3 regions of the Arthrobacter sp. D3-16 genome follow, and region 3 is predicted to be linked to each of the others. Evidence: riboswitches for the same ligand, from Rfam matches in the RefSeq annotation. Region 3 holds a riboswitch; each other region holds the start of a gene.
What was found. Region 3 has a riboswitch for S-adenosylmethionine ahead of M1D32_RS13040 (bifunctional o-acetylhomoserine/o-acetylserine sulfhydrylase). Riboswitches for the same ligand answer to the same signal wherever they lie in the genome.

Region 1 (4,204 bases), 2.1 Mb from region 3:
GCTGTGGGCTGTCCTGGCTGAAGAGGCTTGGGCCGAGGGACGCACCATCGATTCCTACGCCTACTCACGCGTGGGCTACCACCGTGGACTGGACTCGCTGCGCCGCAACGGCTGGCGCGGCGTCGGCCCCATCCCGTGGGAGCATGAGCCCAACCGCGGCTTCCTGCGGGCGCTTTACTCGCTGGGGCGCGCTGCCGCGGCGATCGGCGAGGCTGAGGAACCGGAACGGATCGAGAAGTTCCTGAACGATTCGGACCCCACGGCAAAAGCAGCCATCGAGGGCTCCTAATATGTGGGCCCACGCCCGCAGGGTTCCCTGGCCGAGCTTGCGAGGCTAGGGGCGGGTGGGGAACGACGCCGGCCGGTCACCTTTTCGAAAAGGTGACCGGCCGTCGTCGTACTTCCCGGAGGCTTGGGGAGATTAGCTGGATTTCTGCAGTCCGGTGCGTGCCATGGCGTCAGCGTAGGCCACGCGCATGTCCTCGAGGTACTCCTCCTGGCGTGCAGGCGAGCCGGCGAAGGCGCGGCCGCTCAGGGAGCGCACCTTGTAGGTCTTCAGGCCGCGGCGCCAGAGCAGCGGCACCTCAGTCTTCAGCAGCAGGTTGGCCAGGCGGTTGGCTTCTGTGCCGTGGGCCACGATTACGGAGGCACGCGGAACGAGTGCCAGGAACTTCAGCAGCGGCTTCAGGCCCGCGGAAATCTGGTCCGGCGTGAACTTACCGTTGGCTTCCCCGGCGACGTGCCACGGGTGGACGTTCCACGGCATAACGAACTCCGGCCGCAGCCCCAGCTTCCACTGGATCCCCAGCATCCGCGTGGCGGCGTCGTGATCACCGGCAGTGATGAAACCGGACGGGTCAGCCTCGCCGATATTTGAGTACAGGCTGATGATGCGGCACTCGTCGACGTCGTGCATGGGGTCCACATAGGGCACAATGGTGCCGGGCTTCGTCCCCTGCAGGGAATCGCACAGTTCGTTGACGGCTGCAACGTTCGGTTCGTAGCGGCGGTTCAGAAGCTGATCATGGAAAGATTCGGGTGCCAGGGCTGTCATGTAGTGCTGGGTCTCCTGCGGGGATTGGTGTTGCTGCCACCGCGAAAATGGGCGCACGATGGCACAGCAGATCCGAAGTGGTTGAAATGGGGCGGACCGATTCCTGGTCGGCCTTTACCAGTTTAGCAAGCCCTGCGAAACGAAACGCCGGTCCCGCGCACCCGATCCAAGCGGCGCACGGAACCGGCGGATCCCGTTATACTTTTCTGCAGCTACCAGAGCCGTTTGGTGGCCCGGCGCGCGCCCTCGCCCAGGGCTTCCAGCTTGGCGAAAGCGATCTGCGGGTGGACCCTGCCGCCCAGGCCGCAGTCCGTAGAGGCGATGACGTTCTCGCGGCCCACGACGTCCGCGAACCGTACGATCCGGTCCGCCACCAGGTCAGGGTGCTCCACCACATTGGTGGCGTGCGAGACGATGCCCGGGATGATGACCTTGCCCTCGGGGAGCTTGGTGTCCTCCCAGACCCGCCACTCGTGCTCGTGGCGGACGTTGGCGGCCTCGAAGGAGTAGCCGCCGGCGTTGATCTGCAACATGGTGTCCACCAGGTCCGCAAGGGGAAGGTCGGTGGTGTGCGGGCCGTGCCAGGAGCCCCAGCAGAGGTGGAAGCGGACCTGCTCCTCGGGAAGGCCGCGGAGGGCGTAATTCAGGGCCTCCACGCGGATCCGGGTGAACTTGAGGTAGTCGGCCACGCTCGGCTCAGGGCTGATCTGGTCCCAGTTCTCAGCGATCGAGGGATCGTCTATCTGGAGGATCAGGCCGGCGTCGATAATGGCCTTGTACTCTTCGCGGAGCGCATCGGCGAAGGCATAGATGTATTCCTCCTCCGTGGCGTAGTACTCGTTGGTGATGCGTGAGGCGCTCCCGGGGGACAGCGCCGCAACAAACCCGTCCTTCAGTCCCGCAGCGGCCAGTCCTGCCTTCAGGTTTGCGATGTCGGACGCGACGGCGTCTTGGCCGGTGTAGACAAGAGGCCCGGTGACTTTGGGGAACGGCTTGGGGCCGCCGGTGAAGATGCCGCTGGTGGGATCGTTGTAGGCCTCGGCGAAGATGGCGCGGTCGCGCCGATGGATGAAGCCGGTCAGCTGGACGTTGCCCGGGGTGGATTCCTTCGGTTCAACCGCCCACTTGGCGTCGTTGTCCAGTTCCAGCCCGCCCATGCGGGCGAAGGAGTAGGACCACCAGGCGCCGTAGTCCACAGCAGCGGACATGGCGTGCCCGTATTCGCCGTCGTTGGGGATATGAATGCCCAGGCTTTGCTGGCGCTGGACCAGGTCCACCACGGAAGCGGTGAGCAGTTCGTTGTAGCCCTCGACGTCGGAAGGGTTCTCTTCGCGTGCGGCGTTGGCGGCAATGAGCTCAGGGGTACGGGGCAACGATCCGGCGTGGGTGACGCGGATGTGGTCGGTGTTCAGGGACATGCTGGAATTCCTTTCCATCGGTCCTGGCAGTAGCACCTTCGCAGGCAGGACGTACCTGCACTATGTGGGTTGCTGCGGCGTCATCGATCCAGGTCTCTCGGCCGCTCCGGATGGGTACTCTCACTTAAATGCACTGGTGCGCCCGGAAGCAAATCCGCTTTCGGAATGTGTCGGGCGGAAACTCCTGACGGTGCCGCCCGGAACAAGGGCAGGAGAGCCTGTCTTTCGGAACGTAATAACTGGCTGCAGGTTGCTGTCACGTCCATTGACAGGATTGGTCCAGGTTGGTTGGCTTTTGTCACAGCCTGCAATGGGGGACATCGCGGGCTGGCCGCACCTAATGCACTCGAAAGAGGGAACGCACTGTGAGAAAAACCTTGGCAACCTTCAGGACCCTGGCAGTTTCAGGAGCCCTGGCACTGGCAGCCGTGGCCGCGCCGGTACCTGCGATGGCCGTGGGCGAAGGCCCCAACTATGACGGCAATGGCCAGATCACCACATCGAAGCTTGCCACCTACGAGCAAATGGTTTCTTTCCTCAAGGACCAGGACGCCCGCCAGGGCGCCATGGAGCTGGAGGTCATCGGCCAGACCGTGAAGGGCCGGGACATCCACCTGGTCAAATACATGTCCGATCCGGCCAAGCCCACCATCCTTTACCTGACGCAGCAGCACGGCAACGAGCAGCTCACCACCGAGGGTGCCCTGGAATTCGTTAAGCACCTGGGCACCGGAAAGTCCGGGGACATTCTCGACGGCGCGAACATCCTCATCGTTCCCATGCTTAACGCAGACGGCGCCATGGGGGACGTCAACTTCCCCCTGGACGACTACCTGGCCAAAGGTGACCGCAACATGACGCGGTACAACGCCGAAGAGGTGGACCTCAACCGGGACCACGTAGCCAAGGTCCAGCCGGAAACGCAGGCGCTGCACAACAATGTGATGCGCAAGTACCGGATCGATTACATGATCGACCTGCACCACCAGGGCACACGCAGCGAACGCGACGGCAAGCTGGTTTCCGGATCCATCCTGTACCCCACCACACCGAACGCCGATCCTGCAGTCGTCGAGAAGTCCAAGCAGTTGGGTGCCGTTGTGTTCAACAACGTCGACTCCACCGGCTGGGGCCACCTCGGCAAATACGTCGGCGGCAGCGCCGAGACAATCAGCCGCAACGGGATCGCTGTGGAGTACGGGATCGCGACACTCCTGTTCGAGATGCGCGGCATGTCCGACCATTACCTGGACGGCTACGCCCTGGGCCTCAGGAGCAACGGATACTTGATCAAGCAGACGGTCACCACCCTCACGGCCACCGCCGCAGCAATCGCTGATGGATCAATCGCCGACGCCGACACCTCCTTCTGGGACAGCCTCGCCACCCAGACCTCCCGCCCCGACGGGGAAGCGGACGACGAGTAGCATCACCGCTGACAGTCCGCCGCGGTCCTTTGCCGAGCAGGAGAGTCCTTTACCCTGCAAGAAGGACCGCGGCGGCCCAACGAGTGGACAAAGTCCCCCATCGGCTAAACTTGGGTGGTAAGAGCCCCGGAACTCTTGCGTCGCTGTGCCGCCCGCGGACCAGCGAAGGCCGGTCCATTCGGGGCATTCTCATGAACGGCGCTGCACCAGGCGAGCCACCTCGTGGCACGGCACGGCCAGCCCGAACGAATGGGGGAGGATCCCATGCCAGCAATTGTGATCGTAGGAGCCCAGTGGGGCGACGA
Region 2 (4,204 bases), 1.2 Mb from region 3:
CGGTCCCTCGCGGCTCAGCGGTATTGCGCACCTGCGCGGGCACGAAACCGACAGGCTGGCCGCGCTGGTCAACGAAATCAACCGCCTTGGCGGTGATGCCGAGGAGACCAGCGACGGCCTGGTGATCCGGCCCGCCACACTGCACGCCGGCGTCGTCCGCAGTTACGCCGACCACCGGATGGCCACCGCCGGGGCCATCCTGGGCCTGGCCGTGGAGGGCGTGCAGGTGGAGGACATCGCCACGACCGCCAAAACCATGCCGGACTTTCCCAATTTGTGGGCAGACATGCTCGCCCAGACAGGCCCGTCCCGTACCGGTACGGAAGGTTCTACCGGTGGCGCGCAGCACTGATTCCTGGGATGAATCGGATGTCCGCATTCGGCCCAGCAAGAAGGGTTCGCGCCCCCGCACCAAGGACCGGCCCAGCCATGATGACGCCGTGACGGGACGCATCATCACCGTAGACCGTGGCAGGTATACGGCCGTGGTGGGCGAGGACTCCGGCGACGAACGGGTAGTCATTGCCGCGAGGGCGCGGGAGCTGCGCCGCAACCCGGTGGTGGCGGGCGATTTCGTCTCCCTCGTGGGCGACGTGTCCGGCGAACCGGATACCCTGGCCCGGCTGGTCAGGATCCAGGACCGCAGGACCCTTCTGCGCCGCAGCGCGGATGACACCGATCCCGTGGAACGGGCCGTGGTGGCCAACGCGGACCAACTGGTGGTTGTGGTGGCGGCTGCCAACCCCGAGCCGCGCACCGGTTTTATCGACCGCGCCCTGGTGGCGGCCTACGACGCCGGGATCGAGCCGATCCTCTTGGTCACCAAAGCGGACGTCAAGGATCCAACGGAACTGCTGTCCAACTACACCCACCTCGACCTCCCCGTGATCATCAGCCGGACGGCCGACTCCACCGCTTCGGGGATCGATGCCCGCTCGGACGACGGCCTCTCCGCGCGGCTGGACAGCAAAGCCGTGGCGGAGCTCCGCGGCTACCTGGATGGAAAAGTGACAGTCATGCTGGGGCATTCAGGCGTGGGCAAGTCGACCATGGTAAACGCGCTGACCGGGGCCGAGCGTGCCACGGGCGGGGTCAATGCGGTGACGGGGCGGGGCCGGCATACATCGTCGTCAGCGCTGGCCCTGCGGCTGGCCGACGCACCCGCCGGCAGCTGGATCATCGACACCCCGGGCATCCGCTCCTTCGGACTGGCGCATGTAGACCCGGACCGGATCCTGCGCTCCTTCCCGGACCTCTCCCCCGGCATCGAAGACTGCGAACGGGGCTGCAAGCACACCGCCACGGCCGTGAACTGCGGCCTGGACGCCTGGGTGGCGGGCGGACATGCCGGCGCCACCGGGGAAGCCCGGCTGGCATCCCTGCGGCGCCTCCTGGGGACCGACCCCCGGCTGGAGGCGCAGGAGGCGAAGGAACTGGGCAGCGTCAACTGACGGTGCCGATCTCCCAGCAGAACCGCGCGCAGACGGTAGTTTGGAAACATGATCCAACCCGCTTCAAGCTACAACGATGACCTGCGCCTGGCACACGTCCTGGCAGACTCCGTGGATGACCAGACCATGAGCCGCTTCAAGGCCCAGGACCTTCAGGTGGAGACCAAGCCCGACCTGACGCCGGTCACCGACGCGGACAAGGCTGCAGAAGAAGCCATCCGCGGCCAGTTGTCACGCTCCCGTCCCCGCGATGCTGTACTCGGTGAAGAGTTCGGCAGCACCGGCCACGGGTCCCGCCGCTGGATCATCGACCCCATAGACGGCACCAAGAACTTCGTCCGCGGCGTCCCCGTCTGGGCCACCCTGATCGCCCTGGTGGATGAAGGCGAACCCGTTGTTGGAGTGGTCAGCGCCCCTGCCCTGGGCAAGCGCTGGTGGGCGGCCAAGGGCATGGGTGCCTACATGGGCCGGTCGTTGGCTGCTGCCACCCGCCTCCGCGTCTCCAACGTCGCCAACCTGTCCGACGCGTCGCTGTCCTACTCCAGCCTGGGCGGCTGGAAGGAACGCGGGAACCTGGACAACTTCCTGGGACTCACCGAAGACGTCTGGCGGACCCGTGCGTTTGGCGATTTCTGGTCCTACTGCATGGTGGCTGAAGGCGCGGTGGACATCGCCTGCGAACCCGAACTCAACCTTTACGATATGGCCGCACTGGTGCCGATCGTGGTCGAAGCGGGTGGCCGGTTCACGTCGCTGGAAGGGGAGGACGGGCCGTTCGGCGGTAACGCGCTGGCCACGAACTCCATCCTGCACTCCGAGGTACTCCGCAGGCTGAACCCTGACCTGGACGACCTTCTCTGAGCACTTTCACCGAACAATCAGCGGCGGGCGACTCCCAAGGGGGGCGCCCGCCGTCGTTTCTTCGGCCAAAGCAGTACTTTTCAGCAGCCGTAACAAAGCGCTTAACATTTGAGCCGGCTTCAAACCTTCCTGTCCCATGTCCTACGCTCTTAACCAGGTCACGAGTGCCAGCGCGAAACCCCGGTTTGCTGGCCGGCAACCCTCCAACCGCGGTGGGGTGCCCCGGGTGACGACCAGGCCGGTCCGGAACGGATGCGGCAAGCGCGGATTCCCGGAGCAGGGAGTCCTTTTCGAAGTGAGGTCTCTGTGACAACTGCCACCGTCTCCCCCAACGCCCCCGCCCGGCCCGACACCAGCCAGGCTGAAGCCGCTGTCCTCTTTGATGCCCGCCGCGCTGTTGCCGGCCGTCCCCTTGCTGCCGTGACGGGTGCGGAAATCCAGGCGCCCCTGATCTCCGGCGGCCACGTCCGGTATGCAAACCTCGACTATGGCGCTTCGGCTCCCGCTCTCTCGGTGGTCTCGGCCTACCTCAACGAGATCCTGCCCTTCTACGCGAGCGTCCACCGCGGCGCCGGCTACGCGTCCCAGATCAGCACGTCTGTTTACGAAAACGCACGCAGCATCGTCCGGGATTTTGTGGGCGGCCGCCCCGACGACTCGGTGATTTTCACGCGCAACACCACCGACTCCCTCAACCTCCTGGCCGGTTGCTTGCCTGCCACGGACGGGCGTCCGGACGGCGACGTCCTGTACCTGGACATCGAACACCACGCGAACCTGCTGCCGTGGCAGGGTGTCCCCCACCGGAGCATCGTTGCCGCTGACACTATCGCCGGGACCATTGAGTCCGTCCGGGCGGAGCTGGAGCAGGGCGGGGTGAGCCTGCTCGCCGTCACCGGCGCCTCCAACGTCACCGGGGAGATTCTGCCCGTCCGGGCCCTCGCCGCACTCGCCCACGAACACGGAGCCCGGATTGTGGTTGACGCAGCCCAGCTGGCGCCACACCGGCGTATAGATATCGCCCGGGACGGCGTTGACTATCTCGCGTTCTCCGGCCACAAGCTCTATGCGCCGTTTGGCTCCGGCGTTTTGGTCGGCCGCGCGGACTGGCTCGACGCCGGAACGCCCCACCTCGCCGGCGGCGGCGCCGTCAAGGAAGCCAGGCTCGACGGCGTCAGCTGGGCCACGGGCCCGGCGCGCCATGAGGGCGGCTCGCCCAACGTCCTCGGCGCAGCCACGCTGGCCCGCGCCACCCAGGTGATCGCCGGGCTGGACCAGGAACAGTGGCACGCGCACGAGTCGGCCATCCGTTCCTTCCTGGTGGAAGGCCTGCAGAAGATTGATGGCGTGACCGTGCACCAGATTTTCAAGGACACCAACCCGGACACGGACACGATCGGCGTGGTCAACTTCTCGGTGGAAGGCTACGACGCCGGGCTCGTGGCTGCCTACCTGTCCGCTGAGCACGGCGTTGGCCTGCGGGACGGCCGCTTCTGTGCTCACCCGCTGCTGAAGCGGCTCGGGCTTCCTTCCGGTTCCCTCCGTGCCAGTTTCGGCGTCGGCTCACGCCTTGAGGATGCAGAACGGCTCCTTGCCGGCATCGACGCGCTGCGCCACAACGGCCTGGGGTGGGACTACGTCGTCGACGCGGGGCGCTGGGTTCCCGCCAACGACACCCGGACCTACCCGCACTGGGCACCGAACACTCCGGGGACCGCCGGGGCCGCCCCCTGCAGTGATGACTGAGCCCTCATGCCCGCTAAGGGTTCGCGCTGGCTCTGCCTCCTGATCCTGCGCCTACCGTGGGTGCGGTAAATTCGAAGGATACCCAAGGGCATCGGACGAAGGAGGCCACGCGTGGTACGGGGTGGGCCCAGGCTTGACCACGGACG
Region 3 (4,204 bases):
TTGCCAGCCGCCGGTGTGCCGTAGTTTGTGGTGCTTCGGGCAGGGCTGGCCGAGGTTGCTGATGCCGGTGTTGCCGCCATCGTGCCAGGCGAGGAGATGGTCGGCTTCGTTGTCCAGGGAGTTGTTGCTGCAGCCGGGGAACGGGCATTTGCCGTCCCTCAAGCTGAGCCAGTTCCGCATGGCCTTGGTCAACCGGTAGCTGGTCCGGCCGATCTCCAACGGAGCCCCATCCCGCGGATCCACCAGCACCCGGTAAAACGAGCCGGCCCCGTCGGCGACCAGATGACGTGCCATCGAGGGCGGGATGGGTCCGTACCCGTCGAGCATCGCCGGCTCATCGGTCAGGCCCAGCAGGGAAAACACCGGCACGGTGACCAGCACCTGCGCCCGGATCAACGAAGTGCCGGCAGCTGTTCCAGCCGCTGTTTCGTCACGGCCTGTGGTGGTTTCGCCGAGGAGCAGGTTGGCATACAGGTCCGCGCGTAACTGGGTGAGGGTCCGGGTTTCCTTCGGGCCCTGTAATTCCCGTGCGTCGGCGGTGAGCTTGTTCCAGCCCGCCAACGCCTGGTCCGCGGGCAGATAGGCCGAGAGCCAGGCCATCCCGTCCTGGTCCGGCCCGTGTTCGACCCGACGGTCCGCCACACTCTTGGCATGCCGTTTCTCCAGGCTCTCCGGGTGGTGGCGTTCCCGCCAGGTCCGGGCTTTGGCTTTGAACCGGTACGCCGGCATTTCCCCGATCGTTGCCGCGGCGGCCGGTTTCGGTGTGCCGGGGTCCAGGAAGTGGGCCTCCAGGGCTGCGGCCCCGACCGGGTCCAAGGTGGCGGTCTCATCGACCATCACTCTGGCGTGCTGCCAGGAGATCATTCCCTTGTGCAGGGCTGCGAGCGTCAGGGGCAAGGACGTGGTCAGGGCGTAGGACTGGGCAAGCAGCACGCCGGCAGCCCGGTCGCTGAGGGCCAGGACGCACCCGATTTCCGCCGCGATGGCCATTTCCTGCGCCTGCACGGGCGCGTCCGGCGAAGCAGCGGCCCGCGCAGTGCCGGCGTATGTTGCTGTGGCCTTGGCCAACAATCCCGACACCCGGGCCTGAGCCCTGGCGCCGCCGGCAAGGATGTCCAGGCACCCATCGGCAAGGCCGGCCAGCGGATCAACAGCGGAGAACGCCTCCGAACCACAGCCCTCAGCCTCTGCATTGAGCACAGCAAGAGCGGCATTGATGTCCTCAAACGCCTTCGCCACCGCCGCTTTCCCCATAAACCAATCATGACAAAGGGGTACGACAATCCCGAGGGGCTATTGGAAATGGATTCGGCCGCCATCGGCAGGTGACCCCGTTGTCACCAGCTGATGGCGGCCGAAGTTTCGAAGGGCAGCCCTGCCCAAGCCGAGGCCCTGGCAGGACTGCCCGGGCCTACGGAGCAGGATTAGATGGTGACGGCTCCGTTAGCGGTCTCGAACGTCACCGAAAGGATCCCGGGGGTTCCGTGCGGTGCCACCCACTCCACGGCAACGTCTTCGAGCGGCTTCTCCACCGGCTCGCCCAGCCACTCGGTAACCCGGGCAGCGGAGCCTGCAATTGTCAGGCAGCTCATCTTGACGTTGCTGTCGTAGGCGTTGGACGGGTGCAGCGACGGGTCGCCCTCCCACTTGAGCATGTACGGAACCTGCGGGTCCGCAATCAACCCCAGGATACCGATCTGCTTCCAGACCAGTTCGCGGCCGTCAGGAAACTTGCGGTTTCCGTTGACGGCGGAGCGTCCGAGCCGTTCTTCAAAGGGAACCAGGTCGTCAACCTCGACGCACCAGCCCATCCAGCCGCCGCCCGCCGCAGACCGTGCACGCACTGCCTGCCCGAAGGGGGCCTTGTCGGAAGCGGGGTGGTCCAGTACCTCGACGACTTCGAGGTACTTGTGCCCAGCGAGCGGGATGATCATATTCCGGGTTCCGAACCGCGGGTGTACCCCACCCTTCACTGCCTCAACGCCGAGGGCAGAGGAAATACGTTCGGTGGTGGCAGCCAGGCCATCGTGTTCACAGGCGTAAGAGACGTGATCCATGCGCATGGCAACATCTTGGCACTTTGTGATCGGGCTCTCAGCTAAGGGTAGCCTTACTGGGATTTCGGTTCCAAAGCAGCATTAATCCAAGGTCCTGCTGACGGCAGTCATGGGGACCTTGTTCGTCATAATCCTGTCAACCGTCGCGTGCATGTTCCTACACTGGCCTCAGGTCATGAGTGCCAGCGCCAAGCCCCGGCTCGCTGGCCGGCAACCCTCCATCCGCGGTGGGGTGCCCCGGGTGAGGACCTGGTTGTCCGGCAACGGCCGGATGGCAAGCGCGGCCCGCGGTGCTTCGAGCATGCCGGGCCCATGTCAAAGGAGCCTTAGTTGTCCAACGGATGGTCTTTCGAAACCCGCCAGATCCACGCAGGGCAGGAGCCGGACGCTGCCACGGGTGCCCGTGCGCTCCCCATTTACCAAACCACGTCCTTTGTGTTCCCCAGCGCCGAGAGCGCAGCGAACCGCTTTGCCCTTGCTGAGCTGGCGCCCATCTACACCAGGATCGGCAACCCCACCCAGGAAGCGGTGGAACAGCGGATCGCCAGCCTCGAAGGCGGCCTGGGTGCCCTGCTGCTCAGTTCAGGCCAGGCCGCTGAAACATTTGCGGTCCTGAATATTGCCGAGTCGGGGGACCACATCGTCGCCAGCCCCAGCCTTTACGGCGGCACCTACAACCTCTTCGCCCACACACTGAAAAAGTTTGGCATCTCCGTCACCTTTGTGGCGGACCCGGACAACCTGGACCAGTGGCGCGAGGCAGTGCAGCCCAACACCAAGCTGTTCTTTGGCGAGGTGGTCTCCAACCCGCGGCAGGATGTCCTGGACATCGAAGGCGTGTCCCAGGTTGCGCACGAGGCCGGGGTTCCCCTGATCGTGGACAACACCCTGTCCACCCCGTACCTGATCCGGCCACTGGAATGGGGTGCGGATATCGTGGTGCACTCGGCCACTAAGTACCTGGGTGGCCATGGTTCCGCGATCGCCGGCGTGATCGTGGACTCCGGAAAGTTCGATTTCGGCAAGGACCCTGCAAAGTTCCCCGGCTTCAACACCCCGGACCCCACCTACAACGGGCTGGTGTATGCCCGTGACCTCGGCGCCGACGGTGCCTTGGGCGCCAACCTCTCCTACATCCTGAAGGCCCGGGTGCAGCTCCTGCGCGACCTGGGCTCGGCAGTGTCGCCCTTCAACGCCTTCCTCATCGCCCAGGGGCTGGAGACACTGAGCCTGCGGGTGGAACGTCACGTCGCCAACGCCCTGGAAATTGCCCAGTGGCTGGAAGCGCGTGACGACGTCGAATCCGTCGCCTATGCCGGGCTGCCCTCCAGCCCCTGGTACGAGCGCGGCCGCAAGTACGGCCCCAAGGGCACCGGCGCCATCGTGTCGTTCAACCTCGCCGGCGGCGCGGAGGCGGGCAAACGCTTTGTGGACGCGCTGGAGCTGCACTCCCACGTGGCAAACATCGGTGACGTCCGTTCGCTGGTGATCCATCCGGCGTCGACCACCCACAGCCAGCTCTCGCCCGAGCAGCAGGTAGTTGCCGGCGTGAACCCCGGCCTGGTGCGGCTTTCGGTAGGGATCGAGCACATCGATGACATCCTGGCTGACCTCGAGGCCGGCTTCCGGGCGGCCAAGGAGGCCACCGGCGCCTAACCAGGCCCGGGCGGCAGCCCGGCAGCGGGCCGGGGAAGTCACAACCAGTCACACTCTTGGCGGCAGGCAGGGGCTGTTTCGTACACTCGAACCAGGTCATGAGTGCCAGTGACAGCCCCGGCTTGCTGGCCGGCAACCCTCCTTCCGCGGTGGGGTGCCCCGGGTGAAGACCTGGCCTGCCGGTCATTCGACGGCGGGCAAGCGCGTAGAAGAGGTCTTGCCATGACGGTTACCGTCACCCGTACCACCGTCCCCGAACACGGGATTGTCCGCTATGCCCCCATCGGGGGGCTGAAGCTGGAAGCCGGCGGATATCTGCCGGACGTGACGCTGGCCTATGAAACCTGGGGCACCCTCAACGCGGACGGCAGCAACGCCATCCTCATCGAACATGCTCTGACCGGCAGCACCCACGTGACCAGGGGCGACACGGACGAACCCGGCTGGTGGGAACAACTCGCCGGGCCGGGTGCGCCGGTGGATACCAACCG

Region 1: another riboswitch for S-adenosylmethionine. It lies ahead of M1D32_RS03190 (cobalamin-independent methionine synthase II family protein); the one in region 3 lies ahead of M1D32_RS13040 (bifunctional o-acetylhomoserine/o-acetylserine sulfhydrylase).
Region 2: another riboswitch for S-adenosylmethionine. It lies ahead of M1D32_RS07560 (aminotransferase class V-fold PLP-dependent enzyme); the one in region 3 lies ahead of M1D32_RS13040 (bifunctional o-acetylhomoserine/o-acetylserine sulfhydrylase).

Annotation. Positions count from the first base shown of each region.
Region 1 is NZ_CP096437.1:649,050-653,253, forward strand. It holds gene M1D32_RS03180 (DUF3151 domain-containing protein) at 1-289, shown strand, start outside; gene M1D32_RS03185 (uracil-DNA glycosylase family protein) at 422-1,054, opposite strand; gene M1D32_RS03190 (cobalamin-independent methionine synthase II family protein) at 1,267-2,472, opposite strand; SAM riboswitch class I at 2,484-2,589, opposite strand; gene M1D32_RS03195 (M14 family zinc carboxypeptidase) at 2,838-3,899, shown strand; gene M1D32_RS03200 (adenylosuccinate synthase) at 4,164-4,204, shown strand, end outside.
Region 2 is NZ_CP096437.1:1,577,459-1,581,662, reverse strand. It holds gene aroA (3-phosphoshikimate 1-carboxyvinyltransferase) at 1-352, shown strand, start outside; gene rsgA (ribosome small subunit-dependent GTPase A) at 336-1,451, shown strand; gene hisN (histidinol-phosphatase) at 1,500-2,312, shown strand; SAM riboswitch class IV at 2,469-2,582, shown strand; gene M1D32_RS07560 (aminotransferase class V-fold PLP-dependent enzyme) at 2,619-4,058, shown strand; gene M1D32_RS07555 (class I SAM-dependent methyltransferase) at 4,170-4,204, shown strand, end outside.
Region 3 is NZ_CP096437.1:2,730,565-2,734,768, reverse strand. It holds gene M1D32_RS13050 (HNH endonuclease signature motif containing protein) at 1-1,254, opposite strand, end outside; gene M1D32_RS13045 (VOC family protein) at 1,425-2,063, opposite strand; SAM riboswitch class IV at 2,229-2,344, shown strand; gene M1D32_RS13040 (bifunctional o-acetylhomoserine/o-acetylserine sulfhydrylase) at 2,388-3,713, shown strand; SAM riboswitch class IV at 3,808-3,923, shown strand; gene metX (homoserine O-acetyltransferase MetX) at 3,936-4,204, shown strand, end outside.